DNA from 3 places in the Streptomyces sp. NBC_00440 genome. Region 2 is predicted to be linked to each of the others. Evidence: riboswitches for the same ligand, from Rfam matches in the RefSeq annotation. Region 2 holds a riboswitch; each other region holds the start of a gene.

Region 1 (4,694 bases), 3.2 Mb from region 2:
GCATCCGGCACGCTCCCGGCCACACCGGAGAACCGGACACCGAGGGCCGGCGCACCGAGATCGGCGATGGAGATCACCTTCTGCGGATCCCCGGTCAGCTCGACGAGCTCACCGATCACGCCCGTACCGGCCAGATCGAGAGCCGCGTCGACGCGGCCGAGCTGCCGCACCCGCTCGACCCAGCCCTCGCCGTACGTCGTGGCGACGGCACCCAGGCTCCGTAGATAGTCCTGGTTCGCGGCGCCGGCCGTGCCGATCACCGCGATGCCGCGGTCGCGGGCGATCTGCAGCACCGCCGAACCGACTCCCCCGGACGCACCGCTGACCAGCAGCGTCTGCCCTGAGCGCACACCGGTCTCGCGGATGACGCGCAGCGCGGTCTCCACCACGGAGGGGTACCCGGCCGCCTCTTCGAACGTCAGGCCCTCGGGCATCCGGGCCCAGGCCGACAGCACGGCGAACTCGGCGTAGGTGCTCGCCCCTTCACCGAACACATGGTCACCGGCCTCGACCCCTTCGACGCCCTCGCCGACCTCGTCCACCACCCCGGCGGCGTCCAGCCCGACACCGGAGGGCAACTCGGTCGGATGGGCCCCCAGGACCTGGCCTTCACGGACCCTCCAGTCGACGGGGTTCACACCCGCCGCCCGCACGGCGATACGTATCCGGCCGGGGCCCGCATGGGGCTCCTCGGCATCTATGAGTTGCAGAACGTCCGGACCGCCGAACTCGGCGAAGCTCACTTTCTTCATGCGGCCGAACGTAGCACTAACCGTTAGCGTTTAACAACGACTACGCCTTTGTAACTGATAGCATCACGGCATGACCGAGCCGCCCGGACGCCGTGAGCGCAAGAAGGCCGCGACCCGCCAGAAGATCGCTGACACCGCCCTGCGGCTGTTCCTGGAACGCGGGTACGACGCGGTGGGCATCCGCGATGTGGCCGCCGAGGCCGACGTGGCCGTCACCACGCTCTTCTCCCACTTCGCCTCGAAAGAGGCCCTGGTGTTCGAGCGGGACGACGACTTCGAGCAACGCCTCATCCAGGCGGCCACGGGCCGGGCTCCGCACGAGCCGCTCATCCCTGCGCTGCGCCGCGAGATCCTGGCCCTGGTGCGACATTGCACAGCGGACAGCGCCGCCCCGATCTGGCACATGGTGGACGGATCACCCGCCCTGCGGGAGTACGAGGAGTCGATGAGGCTGCGCCATGCGGAGTCGCTGGCAACAGCCATCGCCGCCGATCCCGGCCTGTCACGGACCACAACGGCCTGCCGGACGATCGCGAGGTTCGTGATCGACGCCTATTCACTGGCCCGCGAGGCGGCCGATCCGCAGGCCGCGGTGGACGAGATCTTCCGGATGATCGAGGCGGCCTGGGAGGTCACCTGACCTTCCCGCGCTTTCCGGACCGGGTGCCCGGCACCGGGCATCCGGGACCGGGACCGCACCGGGACATCAGAAAAGCAGAAAATAAAAAGACGGCACGGGGCTGAGCGGCGAATCCGACAGGACGGATACGGCAGGACGGATACGGCAGAGGGAAAAGCCGAAATCCCCCGCCCCTTTATCCCCTCCCCTGTATACGGCAGCACTGTTAATCAGTGATGCCCGCAATGTTTACAGCATGTTGCGAATCCCTCACGCGCCCCCGCTTCCGCAGCCGGTGCGCCGCCATGGCGCGTTCGGCGTGCACCGCGGTCAGAGCGCGGGCCCGCTCCGCGTCGCCGCGCGCCACCGCGTCCACGATCGAGCCGTGCTCCGCCCAGGACACGACAGGAAGGGCCGGCTGGTCGACCGCGTACATCCAGCTGATCTTCTGCCGCAGCTGACCGAGCAGCGTGGTCAGCGCCAAACTGCCCGACGCCTGCGCCAGCGTCTCGTGGAACCAGCCGCCGAGCGACCGCAGATCCTCGCCCTGGCCGCGCCCGGCCCGCTCCTGCCCCAGCCTGACCAGGCCGCGGAGCACCTTCAGATGGGCTTCGGTCCGCCACTGGGCGGCGCGCGCCGCCCCCATCGGCTCCAGCAGTATCCGTATCTCCAGCAGGTCGGCCGCCTCCCGCTCGGTCGGCTCGGCGACACAGGCGCCCGCGTGCCGGCGGGTGACCACGAACCCCTCGGACTCCAGGGTCCGCAGGGCTTCGCGGACCGGGACACGGGAGACGCCGTACCGGCGTGCGAGCACCTCCTCGGTCAGCCGGCCGCCCCGCTCGTACACCCCCGAGATGATGTCGTCCCGGATTGCCGTGCATACCGAATGTGCGGGAACGCGCATGACCGAACCTCCGCATCGACGCCCGCATATCGCGGTCTGTGCACACCTGTGCGGCGACTCTATGGCAGGGCATGTTAATTCCCGAAGGCCCCCGGTAAATCATGGATATCTTTTGGCCGGCCAAAAACCGGACGTACGAACACCCGGCGCGAGGAAGATATCCGTGCGAACCCCGGAACGCGTATGGCCCCGGCGCGACGAGCGCCGGGGCCATACGGGACAGCCGGGTTCAGACCTTGACGCCGTGCGAGCGCAGATACGCGACGGGATCGATGTCCGAGCCGTAGTCGGGGCCCGTGCGGGCCTCGAAGTGGAGGTGCGGGCCCGTGGCGTTGCCGGTGGCGCCGGAGAGTGCGATCTGCTGGTCCGATGTGACGGACTGGCCGACCGAGACGCCGATGGACGAGAGGTGGCCGTACTGCGTGTACGTGCCGTCGTGCATCCGGATGACGATGTTGTTGCCGTACGCGCCGCCCCAGCCGGCCTCCACGACCGTGCCCGCGCCGACGGCGTGGACCGGGGTGCCGCTCGCGGCGTGGAAGTCGATGCCGGTGTGGCTGCCGGACGACCAGAGGCTGCCGCCGGTCTTGTAGCCGGTGGAGACATACGAGTTGGCGACCGGGGCCACATAGGCGTTGAGGCGCTTGCGGGCAGCGGTCCGGGCCGCGCGCTGTTCGGCCGCCTTCTTGGCCTCGCGCTCGGCCTTCGCCTTCGCGGCTGCCGCCTCGGCCCTGGCCTTCGCCACGGCCTCGTGCTGCTGTGCGGTGGCCTGGGCGGCTATCTCGTCGGCCACGGTGTCACCGACAAGGATGGTCCGGTCGAGACGGACTTCCTGCGCCGTGGAGACCGTCGCGCTGTCGGCCATCGCCGGGGAGGCGAGGGTGCCGACGACACCGGCCGTGGCGAGGGTGGCGACTCCGGCGACGCCCGCGGTCCTGCGGGTCAGGCGCTTCGGGCCACGGTGCTTGCCGGTAGGGCGGCTGAACGCCATGAAGGGGCTGGTCCTTTCCTTCCCTCTCGCCTACCGGGTTAGCTGACGGGTTCGGAGCAGGAAGGTCTCCTACGGGCCCGCCCCTGTGGAGCGGCCCCGATTCACCCCAGGGACTGAGTGGGTCCCCGGCTCCCCGGGCTCGCGCCTGACGGGGACTCGGCGATCGCTGCCCGGCGCCGCGGTTGCGGCTTACGTCCGACGGACAGCGAGTGTGACGGTAAGTGGTCCGTCCTGGTTGCGCCAAACAGACAGCGGATTTTGTCGCACATCCCACAGACGCCCATCCCACAGACGCCAACCCGCAGGCGTACACAGCCACGCGTCCCGGAGGCCCGCACACCCCCGGCATGCAGTCGGGGCCCCGGTGGACGAACTGCCCACCGGGGCCCCGCAGATCCGGTCCGGCCGCCGGTGCCCCGGAGCGGCCGGGACTCAGCTCTCGACCACGGTCACTTCGCCGATGCCCAGCGCCCTGACCGGCTCCACGATCTGCGCGGCGTCCCCCACCAGGACCGTCACCAGCCGGTCGGCGGGGAAGGCGGAGACCACGGCGGCGGTCGCCTCGACCGTGCCGGTCGCGGCGAGGCGCGCGTACAGCTGTGCCTGGAAGTCGTCCGGCAGGTGCTGCTCGACCTGATCGGCGAGCGTGGCCGCGACCGCGGCGGCCGTCTCGTACTTCAGCGGGGCGACGCCCACCAGGTTCTGTACGGCGATGTCCCGCTCGGTGTCGGTCAGCCCGCCCGCGGCCAGCGTCCTGAGGACCTTCCAGAGGTCGTCGAGCGCGGGGCCCGTCGACTCGGTGTCCACCGAACCGCTGATGGCGAGCATGGCGGCGCCGGTGCCGTCGGGGGCGGAGCGGAGCACCTGGCTGAAGGCCCGCACGCCGTAGGTATAGCCCTTCTCCTCGCGCAGAACGCGGTCCAGACGGGAGGTGAGCGTGCCGCCCAGGCAGTACGTGCCGAGGATCTGGGCCGGCCAGACACGGTCGTGCCGGTCGGCGCCGATCCGGCCGATCAGCAGCTGGGTCTGGACCGCTCCCGGCCGGTCCACGACGATCACCCGGCCGGTGTCGTCCGCGGTGATCGGGGGCACCGGCCGGGGCGTGCCCGCGTTGCCCTTCCACTCGCCGAGGCTCTCGGCGAGCACCGCGTCCAGGTCGGTCCCCGCCAGGTCGCCGACGACCACGGCGGTGGCGGTCGCCGGCCGGACGTAGGCGTCGTAGAAGGCGCGGACGGCGGCCGCGTCGATGCGCGCCACCGTCTCCTCGGTGCCCTGGCGCGGACGCGACATGCGCGCGGTGGCCGGGAAGAGCTCCTTGGAGAGCTGCTTGGCCGCGCGGCGGGCCGGGTTGGCCAGCTCGTGCGGGATCTCGTCCAGCCGGTTGCCCACGATCCGCTCGACCTCGCTCGGGGCGAAGGCGGGCGCCCG
Region 2 (4,694 bases):
TGGCCTCGAACGCACCGGTGGAGGCGCCGGACGGGACGGCGGCACGGCCCGTGCTGCCGTCGTCGAGGCCGACCTCGACCTCGACCGTGGGGTTGCCTCGGGAGTCCAGGATTTCCCGGGCTACGACGACGTCGATGGACGGCACTAGCATCTCCTTCTGGGATGTGACGCTATGGGCGCAGGGTCTCTTTGGCCTTGCGGCACGAGCCTAACCGGCTCGGAGCCATAGGCCTGCAGGGCGCCCGGACCCTGGGACGAAAAAGGGCCCAAAAGATCGTATGACGGTGTGAAAGTCACCAAATTTACCAGACCGTGACCACCTCACCGCCCCCGCCGGGCCGCCGGACGGAACCGGGACGCGGCTCCGGCGGAGAGACCCCCGGCCCGGCGCGTACGGGGGAGTCGCGCCGGGCCGGGGGTGCTGGGGAGAGCTGATATCAGCTCAGGTGGAGCTGCTGACCGGGGTAGATCAGGTTGGCGTCCTTCACGACGTCCTTGTTCAGGTCGAAGACCTTCTTCCAGCCACCGGAGACGTGCTCGGCCTTGGCGATCGTGGAGAGGGTGTCGCCGGCCTTGACCTTGTACTCGCCGTCACCCTTCTGGATCTTGGCGGGAGCGGCGTGCCGGGGAGCGGCGTGCTTCGGGGCGGCCGGCGCACTGGTGCGGGCCTCGCTGCGCGAAGCGGCCTGCTGGTCGCTGTGGCTGCTCTGCTGGTCGGCGCTCGACGAGGAGGAGCCGCTGTTCGAACCGGTGGAGACGTCCGGGCTCGGACCGCCGCTGGTCAGGCCGCCGGCACCGGCGCAGGACCAGGCGCCCGGACCCTGCATGGCGAGAAGCTTCTCGGCGGTGGCGATCTGCTGGCCCTTGGTGGCGAGGTCGGCACGCGGGGCGTACTGCGTACCGCCGGCGGCGGCCCAGCTGGAGTTGTTGAACTGGAGGCCGCCGTAGTAGCCGTTGCCCGTGTTGGTGGACCAGTTGCCACCGGACTCGCACTGCGCGACGGCGTCCCAGGTCGAGACCGAAGCGGCGGAGGCCGAGGTCGCCCCGATCAGCGGTACGGCCACAGCGGCACCGGCAACACCGGCGAGAGTGGCGACGCGGACGGCCTTCGAGGGGCGACGGTGCTTGGACTTGCTGGAAAACAGCATGAAGAATCTCCTCACCGACGCCTACGAGGTGAGCTGTCGGGTTCGGGCCAATGAGTTGCCCGGCTGCGCGGCCTAGCGCACAGCTTCACCCCAAGCCGGTCCCGGTTCGTGCCGTTCTCTGACTCTGAACGGACGGCCGGCCCCGGCGCTTACCTGGGTCCCCCGCTCCTGCCTGCGGCGCTTCTTAGCGTCACTGTTTCCCTTCGACCGATGGCAGGATTCGGCGTGGCGATCGAAGAGGCCCGCGGTGCGAGCGGTCTGACCGTAATCACAGGACCCCCCGATATTCAAAGATGAACATCGGGGAGCAAATCCCTGGTTTACGACCCCGCGTGACCTGTTTCCGCAGGTGAGGTGCGGCGTACGCCGGGCGGACAGTCCGGACATTCAGCAGCGCCGACGAGAGCCATGTCTCACTCGAACAGAAGCGGACATACAGGTCCGAACTACCCCTGATTTCGGTCGAGATCAAGGCTCTGGCCAGGAACGATGAAGTCCGGATCGCCTCCGACGGTCCGATGGTTCGCCGCGTAGAGCGCGGGCCATCCGCCGGGCAGATCGTGCGCCTCCGCGATGGACCACAGATTGTCACCCGCGCGGACGGTGTAGCTGCCGTCCGTACGGGCGTCATCGCGGGACACCTCCCCGCCGCGTGAAGCGTGCCGCCCGGTCTCGTCATGGCTCGCTCCGGAGCCACCGGTGGCCTCGCCGCCCCGGTGCTTGCCGCCCCCCGGGGCGTCACCGGAAGCAGGACCGGCGGGTGCCGCCGAGTCCGAGGGGCCGGGCGTGGCGGATGCGCTGGGGCCAGAAGTGCCCGAAGTGCCCGAAGTGCCCGAAGAGCCTGAATCGCCGGAAGAGTCTGATGTGTCCGATGAGGGGTCAGATGTGGGGGATGACGGGGCCGATGAGGAGGACGGGGCGCCCGAAGGGGAATCGGACGGGCTCGGACTCGCCTGCTTCGACGGCGCGTGCTTCGACGGTGTCTGCTTCGAACCGTCCGCGTCCGTGTCCCCGCCCGCCGGGTCCTTGGCGGAACCGGTCGGCTTGGCCGAATCGCTCGGCTTCGCGGAATCGGTCGGCTTCGCGGGGCTCGGGCTCGCGGTGTCCGGGGAGCCCGGGTCCACGGAGGCGCTGTCCGCGTCGTCCTTCGTCAGCCCGGCGATGGCCGCACAACTGGCCCAGGGAGTCGCACCCTCGGCCGCGTACACCTTCTTGGCCACGGCTATCTGCTGGGAGCGGCTGGCCAGGTCGGGGCGGGCCGCGTACTGCCCGCCTCCGTACTTGTCCCAGGTCGCCTGCGAGAACTGGAGGCCGCCGTAGTGCCCGTTGCCGAGGTCGGTGCTCCAGATGCCGCCGCTCTCGCACAGCGCCACCCGGTCCCAGGTCGTGGCGTCGGCAGCGTGGGCGCCGGTCGACGCCAGCAGCGGAAGGGCGATGGCCGAGCCCGTAACTCCTGCCGCTACGACAAGAGCTGGAGCCTGACGGGGGCGGCGGTGCCGACCGTTCCCGGTGCGCATGCGGTGGCCTTCCGTGTGACGGATGAGTCGAGGGGTGAACGTAGCCGCACTCGAACACCAGTCACAAGTCGATGCAGCGGAGATCACATGAAAGTCACATTCTTGACGCCCTGTCAGCCATGTACTGGTCAGGCCGTCAGTTGGGCGGGATATCGAACTCCACCGGAAGCGTGCGCAATCCCCGCATGATGAGCCCGCCGCGCCAGCGCAAATCGCCAGGTTCCGCCGCAAGTCGCAGGTCCGGCAGGCGGCGCAGCAGGGTGGCGAGCGCGGTCTGCGCCTCCAGCCGGGCGAGCGGCGCGCCGAGGCAGTAGTGGATGCCGTGCCCGTACCCCAGATGCTGGTTGTCGGTGCGTGAGAGGTCGAGCGTGTCGGGCTCGGTGAAGCGCTCGGGATCGCGGTCGGCCGCGGCCAGGACGACCAGTACGGGATCGCCCTCCGCGATGGACTGCCCGCCCAGGGTCAGCGCCTCGGTGGCGAACCGCCAGGTCGCCAGCTCCACCGGCCCGTCGTAGCGCAGGAGTTCCTCCACACCGGTGGCGAGGAGGTCGGTCTCCCCCGCCGCCAGTGACGCCTCCAGGCGCTCGCGCTGGTCCGGATTGCGGAGCAGCGCGTACATACCGTTGCCGATGAGGTTGACCGTCGTCTCGAACCCGGCGAAGAGCAGGATGAACGCCATCGCCGCGGCTTCGTTCTCGGTCAGGTGCTCGCCGTGGTCGCTCGCCCTGATGAGCCCGGAGATGAGGTCGTCGCCGGGGCTCTCCCGCTTGCGGTGGATGAGTTCGGCGAGGTAGTTCCGCATCTTCTTGACCGACCGTGCGACCCCGCCGCGCGGTCCGCCGCCGTGACGGATCATCATGCCCGCCCAGTCGCGGAAGTCGTCCTGGTCCTCGCGGGGGACGCCGAGCAGATCGCAGATGGCGTAGATGGGGAGCGGAAAGGCGAAGTCATGGATGAGGTCGGCCGTGCCCTGCTCTCCGCTCTTCGCCACGAAGGCGTCGATCAGCTGGTCCGTCAGCTCCTGTACGCGCGGTGCGAAGAGCGCGACGGTGCGCGGGGTGAACGCCTTGGAGACCAGACGCCGCAGCCGGGTGTGGTCCGGCGGGTCGATGTTCAGCAGATGCGTCATCAGCTCCGCCTTGCGCTCCCCCGGAATGCCGGTCTTGCCCTTGGCGTGCGGGGACTCCGCGTGGTGCGCGGGGTTCTTCGACAGCCGGGGCTCGGCGAGCGCCGTCCGCGCGTCCGCGTACCGCGTCACGAGCCAGGCCTCCACCCCGCTCGGGAGCGCGGTCCTGTGGACGGGCGCGTTCTCGCGGAGCCAGGCGTACGCGGGGTACGGGTCGGTCGCGAACTCCCAGGTGAAAAGGGTGGGGGCCGGGCCTGCGGTGCTGTTGTCGGTCACTCCTCGACGGTAGCCGTACCGCCCTGCGCCCTCTCCGCGCCCCGGTCGGTCACTCCTCGACGGGAGCCGTACCGCGCTGTGCCTTCTCCGCGGCCCGGATCGCGTCCCGGTACGCCCGCGCCGCGGCGCGCAGCGCGGCCTCCGGGTCCGTGCCCGCCGCCTCCGCGCTCGCGGCCAGGGCGAGCAACTGGTAGCCGACGCCCTCCCCTGCCGGCAGCGGTACGTCGAGCTCCGAGCCGCGCACCCGCGAGGTCAGTTTCGCCGCGAGTGCGAGGGCCGGCTGACCGACCGGGACGCCGTCCGTCACCGACTCCCGCTGCTTCTCGATCGCCTTGGTGCGGTTCCAGTGGGCGTGGACGTCATCGGCGGTCTCCGCCGTCTCGTCGCCGAACACATGCGGGTGGCGGTGGATCAGCTTCTCGACCAGGCCGCCCGCGACGTCGTCGATCGAGAAGGGCTCGTCCCCTTCTTCCCCGGTGCCCTCCTGCGCGATCCGCGCGTGGAAGACGACCTGGAGCAGGACGTCCCCCAGCTCCTCGCGCAGTTCGCCCCGGTCGCCGTCCTCGATCGCCTCGACGAGTTCGTACGCCTCCTCGATCAGGTACTTGGCGAGCCCCCGGTGGGTCT
Region 3 (4,694 bases), 740 kb from region 2:
CCGGTCAGGAGCTCAGGCCGGGCGTACGATCCGCAGCCTGGAGTCGTCGAGGGTTTCGTCCCGTGGCTCGCCCGGCTCGTCGCCCGCGAGGCTGTTCCCGTCCACGGCGGAGGCGGCAGCGTCCCGGAATGCGGTCAGTCCCGCTGTGAGCTGGCGGAGCGCTTCGGGGGGCATGGCTTCCAGTACGGGGCGCAGCTCGTCCGCCTCGCGCTCCTTGACCTCATCGAGCAGGGCCCGCCCGTGCCTGCTCAGATACAGTTCGAGTTCCCGGCGGCTCGCGGTGCTCAGTCGCCGCTCGACCAGGCCGGCGGCCTCCAGCCGGTCGCACAGTCGGCTCGTCGCGGGCGCACTGGATCCCAGAGCTTCGCCGAGGGCCCGCAGATTGCCGCCCTCCAGCCGCCCGATCGCCAGCAGCGCCCGCATCTGTGATGCCGAAACGGGTCCGGCCGGGGCGTTGCCGTGGGCCCTGCCCCGAAGAACGCCGAGCAGCCCTGTGACCTCGGTGGCGATATCCGCCAGTTCCGGGGCCTGCGTCGTAGAGCTTGGGCGCATCGTCCTACTGTGCCACTTTCGAGGCGGCCTTGTCAGTACGCGGCCGGGGGCACAGCACCGGTTCCTACGCCCCGCACGGGTCCCTTGTGGCGGAGTTAGACCCGGGCCGATGGGGGCAGAAGCACGGTTCACGAGACCAGGACTTCTCCTCGATGGGAGTTCAGTATGGGTCAGTCAAATGTCATGGAGCGGCGCACCGGCCACGCGCAGCGGACGACGTGCCCGGCCACGGTGGCCCGGGCACGCGACGACATGCGTGAGTTCGTCTCGGAGCTGTCGCCCGCCCCCACCCCCGAGTGCACGGACAACGCCGTTCTGGTGGTCTCCGAGCTGGTCACGAACGCACTGCGGCACGCGGGAGGGCTTACCGCTCTGCGACTGGCCGCGGACCGCACCACACTGGAGGTCACCGTGGAGGACCCCAGCCGCGCCATGCCGCGGGAGCGCGCGCCGGACCTCAACGGGGCCGGGGGCGGATTCGGCTGGCCTCTGGTCCGTTTCCTCGCGCGTACGGTCGTTGTCAGCCACTGTCCCCAGGGCGGTAAGAACGTACGCGCCGTCCTCTCCCGTTGACCCGTAGTCCCACACGGTCTACCGCTCCACAGGCCCCTGTCCTGCGCGTGAATGCGCAGGACAGGGGCCTGTGCGCGTGGGGGGAGGGGTGTACGTCAGGTGGGTGGGCCCGAACTGCCTTCAGCCACCGGGCAGTTGCCGTCGCCACCCTGGCCGGCCGGCTGCCGTGGGCGCGGGGTGCCGGGTCATGGTCAGAACCACCCCCGCGCATGGCGTAGAGTTGGGTTTACCGACGCGGGGTGGAGCAGCTCGGTAGCTCGCTGGGCTCATAACCCAGAGGTCGCAGGTTCAAATCCTGTCCCCGCTACTCAGATCGAAGGCCCAGCACTCACGTGCTGGGCCTTCAGTCGTTTCTCACCACCGCCCCGCCCCGCTCTCCCCCACTTGGCCGACGCCGAATCGCACACCGGCGTCGGTGCGGCCAGCCTGGTGGGGCGCGGTACCGTCCGCCGCTTTACGGACCGGGCAGGAGGGTACTGGTGGGGCAGCGAGAGGACTCGGGCCGGGCGCGCAGGTTCGTCCGGGCGCTGCCTGCCGTGCTGATCGCGGGCGGGGTGGCCTTCGACCAGCTGACGCCGTCCGCGTTCACCGCTGCCCCGTTCTTCGTCGCCGCGCCGGTGATCGCGGCCCCGCTCTTCTCGTACCGGGCCACGCTGATCACGGGGATCATCGCGGTGCTGGCGGTCGTGGGGCTGCACGGCTACGACGACACCTCGGCCAAGGCCTCGGCGATCACGGAGATGATCACCGTCGTCACGGTGTCCGTCGTCGCCCTCATCATCAACCGCGTCATCCGGGTCAGCGGCGAAGAACTCGCGTCGGCGCGCGTGGTGGCGGAGACCGCGCAGCGCGCCGTGCTGCCGGTGCCTTCCGAGCGGATCGCCGGGCTGCACATCGCGGCGCGGTACGAGGCGGCGCAGGCCGGCACCTTCATCGGCGGCGATCTCTTCGCCGTGCAGGACACCCCGTACGGGGTCCGGCTGGTGATCGGTGACGTACGGGGCAAGGGGCTCGGCGCCGTCGAGGCTGTGGCTGTGGTGATCGGGGCCTTCCGGGAGGCCGCCGAGCAGGAGGTGACGATCGAGCGGGTCGCTCAGCGGCTGGAGCGTGCGCTGACCCGTGAGGGCGTGCGGCGGGAGGGACTTGACGCCTTCGAGGGGTTCACCACGGCGGCGCTCGCCGAGATCCCGCGCAGCGATCAGGGCTTGATCCGGCTGCTCAACCGGGGCCACCCCGAGCCGCTGCTGCTGTACGCGGACGGGGGCATCCACCTCCTCACGCCGGCCGATCCCGCCCTGCCGCTGGGGCTGGCCGATCTGGCGGCCTGGCCGGACCAGGCGGACGAGACGGAGTTCCCGCCGGGGGCCACGCTGCTGCTCTACACCGACGGCCTGTCCGAGGCGAGGAACGCGCAGGGGGCCTTCTACGAGCCGCAGGAGCGGCTGCGCGGCCGGATCTTCCCGGGGCCCGATGAGCTGCTGACGGCGGTGACCGACGACGTGCGGCTGCACACGGGCGGGCGCTCCACGGACGACATGGCGCTGCTCGCGGTGGGCCGTCCGGGCCAGGGGCAGCCGGACCGGCGCAGGACCGTGGAGATCATCCACCGCGAACAACACGATCCGTAATCGAAGAGCACCCCTCTGCACAACACCGCATAACATTTGACGCACTATCAGAATCTCGATGTTTCCCGGTGGCTTCTGAAGGGTGATCAAGTCGCCCGAATCCGCCCCTTTATGCCCCGGTAAGTACAGGCCAAAGCCGTTAACGATCAGTCGGAACAGCTTGGAATCCGGCCCTCGCGTCTATTAACGTTCGATAACGCAGCGCGGTTGTCCCAGTCGTCGCAAGAGGCGGCACCGTGCGCACGCGCCGAATCCCGCAAGGGAACCGGGGAACCACCAATTGGGGTGAATCGGGCTTCTCCGTAAGGGCTGCCCGTAGGAGACCTTCCTGCTCCGAACCCGTCAGCTAACCCGGTAGGCGGTAAGGAAGGAAAGGAGTGCGCCTCCGTGGCGTCCAACAACCCTGCCCCCGAAACGCTTTACTTCCCGAACGACGATGCTCCCGGTTTCGGCGGTGAGGACGGCGGCACATTCGACGAGTGGAACCCCACTGAGGATTCCCTCCGTTCGGTCCGCGGTAAACACCGGGTCGCCAAGCAGCGCGGCGGACTCGCCCGCAGCTCGACGGTGCTCGGCGTCGGCGTGATCGCAGCCGTCGGTGCGGGCGGCATGGCCAGCGCCCAGAGCAAGCCGCCGGTCGCGATCTCCCTCCCCGACCTTCCGCAGTCCGTCAAGGACAAGCTGCCGGATGCCGAGTCGCTGCCCGGCGTGGGGACGCTGATCTCCGACCTCGACGGCGGTTCGTCGGACCACAGCGGTACGGAGACGGGCGCCGCCGACGCGGCGCTCAGCACCGCTGCGGCCACCGGCAAGGGCAGCGGGGACGCGGGCGAGGCCCTCCGCGCCCGGATCCTCCAGCAGGCCGAGCAGCAGCAGGGCGCGGTCGACGACGAGGCCAAGGCGGCAGCCGAGAAGGCAGCCGCGGACAAGGCGTCGGCGGAGGCCGCGAAGAAGCAGGACGAGGCGGCGGCCAAGGAGAAGGCGGCCAAGAAGAAGGCCGAGGCGGAGGCCAAGGCCAAGGCGGAGAAGGAGCGGCTCGCCAAGCTGGCGGCCAGCTACTCGCTCCCCGTCTCCTCGTACACCCTCACCTCGCGGTTCAACGACGGCGGTTCGATGTGGTCGTCGGGCCACCACACCGGCCTCGACTTCGCCGCCCCGACCGGTACCCCGATCAAGGCCGTGCACAGCGGGACGGTCAAGTCGGCCGGCTGGGCCGGGGCGTACGGCTACCGCACGGTCATCACGCTCGACGACGGTACGGAGCTGTGGTTCTGCCACCAGTCCTCGCTGGGGGTCAGCGCCGGCCAGAAGGTCAGCACCGGCGAGGTCATCGGCAGGGTCGGAGCCACCGGCAACGTCACCGGCCCGCATGTCCACGTGGAGGTCCGGCCGGGTGGCGGCGACCCGATCGACCCGATGACCTGGCTCCAGGGCAAGGGCCTCAACCCGTAACTCTCAGCCCGTACTCTCAGCCTGTAACCGCGGCCCCGCCCCTGCGCGTACCGCCGCTGCACGGCGACCCGCACCCCGGCAGTCCTGACGGCATCCCCCCGGCGTCAGGGCTGCCGGTCCGCTGTGTGCGGGCACCCGGCCGGTCCGGCCCCCGCGTACGGCCGGTCCTGCGGAACACCGGCGGATCAGCGGGACAGCGCCGGACCAGCGGAATAGTGCCGGGCCGCCGCGGGGTTGACCGACATATGACTTCTCTCCGCTCACTCGGCTCCTCCGACCTCAAGGTCTTCCCGCTCTCCCTCGGTGGCAATGTCTTCGGGTGGAGCGCCGACGAAAAGCAGTCCTTCGACGTGCTCGACGCCTACACGGCCGCCGGCGGCAACTTCATCGACACCGCGGACACGTACTCGGCCTGGGTGCCCGGCAACAAGGGCGGTGAGTCCGAGACCGTCATCGGCAACTGGCTGGCCGCACGGGGTAACCGGGCCG

What was found. Region 2 has a riboswitch for cyclic di-AMP ahead of OHB13_RS13920 (transglycosylase family protein). Riboswitches for the same ligand answer to the same signal wherever they lie in the genome.
Region 1: another riboswitch for cyclic di-AMP. It lies ahead of OHB13_RS28375 (M23 family metallopeptidase); the one in region 2 lies ahead of OHB13_RS13920 (transglycosylase family protein).
Region 3: another riboswitch for cyclic di-AMP. It lies ahead of OHB13_RS17365 (M23 family metallopeptidase); the one in region 2 lies ahead of OHB13_RS13920 (transglycosylase family protein).

Annotation. Positions count from the first base shown of each region.
Region 1 is NZ_CP107921.1:6,316,389-6,321,082, reverse strand. Features, by position in the region: gene OHB13_RS28390 (NADP-dependent oxidoreductase) at 1-752, opposite strand, end outside; gene OHB13_RS28385 (TetR/AcrR family transcriptional regulator) at 823-1,392, shown strand; gene OHB13_RS28380 (GntR family transcriptional regulator) at 1,598-2,275, opposite strand; gene OHB13_RS28375 (M23 family metallopeptidase) at 2,505-3,266, opposite strand; cyclic di-AMP (ydaO/yuaA leader) riboswitch at 3,279-3,438, opposite strand; gene OHB13_RS28370 (M16 family metallopeptidase) at 3,699-4,694, opposite strand, start outside.
Region 2 is NZ_CP107921.1:3,117,420-3,122,113, forward strand. Features, by position in the region: gene eno (phosphopyruvate hydratase) at 1-151, opposite strand, end outside; gene OHB13_RS13920 (transglycosylase family protein) at 438-1,148, opposite strand; cyclic di-AMP (ydaO/yuaA leader) riboswitch at 1,152-1,338, opposite strand; gene OHB13_RS13925 (LysM peptidoglycan-binding domain-containing protein) at 1,595-2,665, opposite strand; gene OHB13_RS13930 (cytochrome P450 family protein) at 2,802-4,067, opposite strand; gene OHB13_RS13935 (nucleoside triphosphate pyrophosphohydrolase) at 4,117-4,694, opposite strand, start outside.
Region 3 is NZ_CP107921.1:3,861,323-3,866,016, reverse strand. Features, by position in the region: gene OHB13_RS17385 (MarR family winged helix-turn-helix transcriptional regulator) at 13-552, opposite strand; gene OHB13_RS17380 (ATP-binding protein) at 718-1,125, shown strand; tRNA gene OHB13_RS17375 (tRNA-Met) at 1,359-1,432, shown strand; gene OHB13_RS17370 (PP2C family protein-serine/threonine phosphatase) at 1,524-2,753, shown strand; cyclic di-AMP (ydaO/yuaA leader) riboswitch at 2,989-3,129, shown strand; gene OHB13_RS17365 (M23 family metallopeptidase) at 3,141-4,205, shown strand; gene OHB13_RS17360 (aldo/keto reductase) at 4,451-4,694, shown strand, end outside.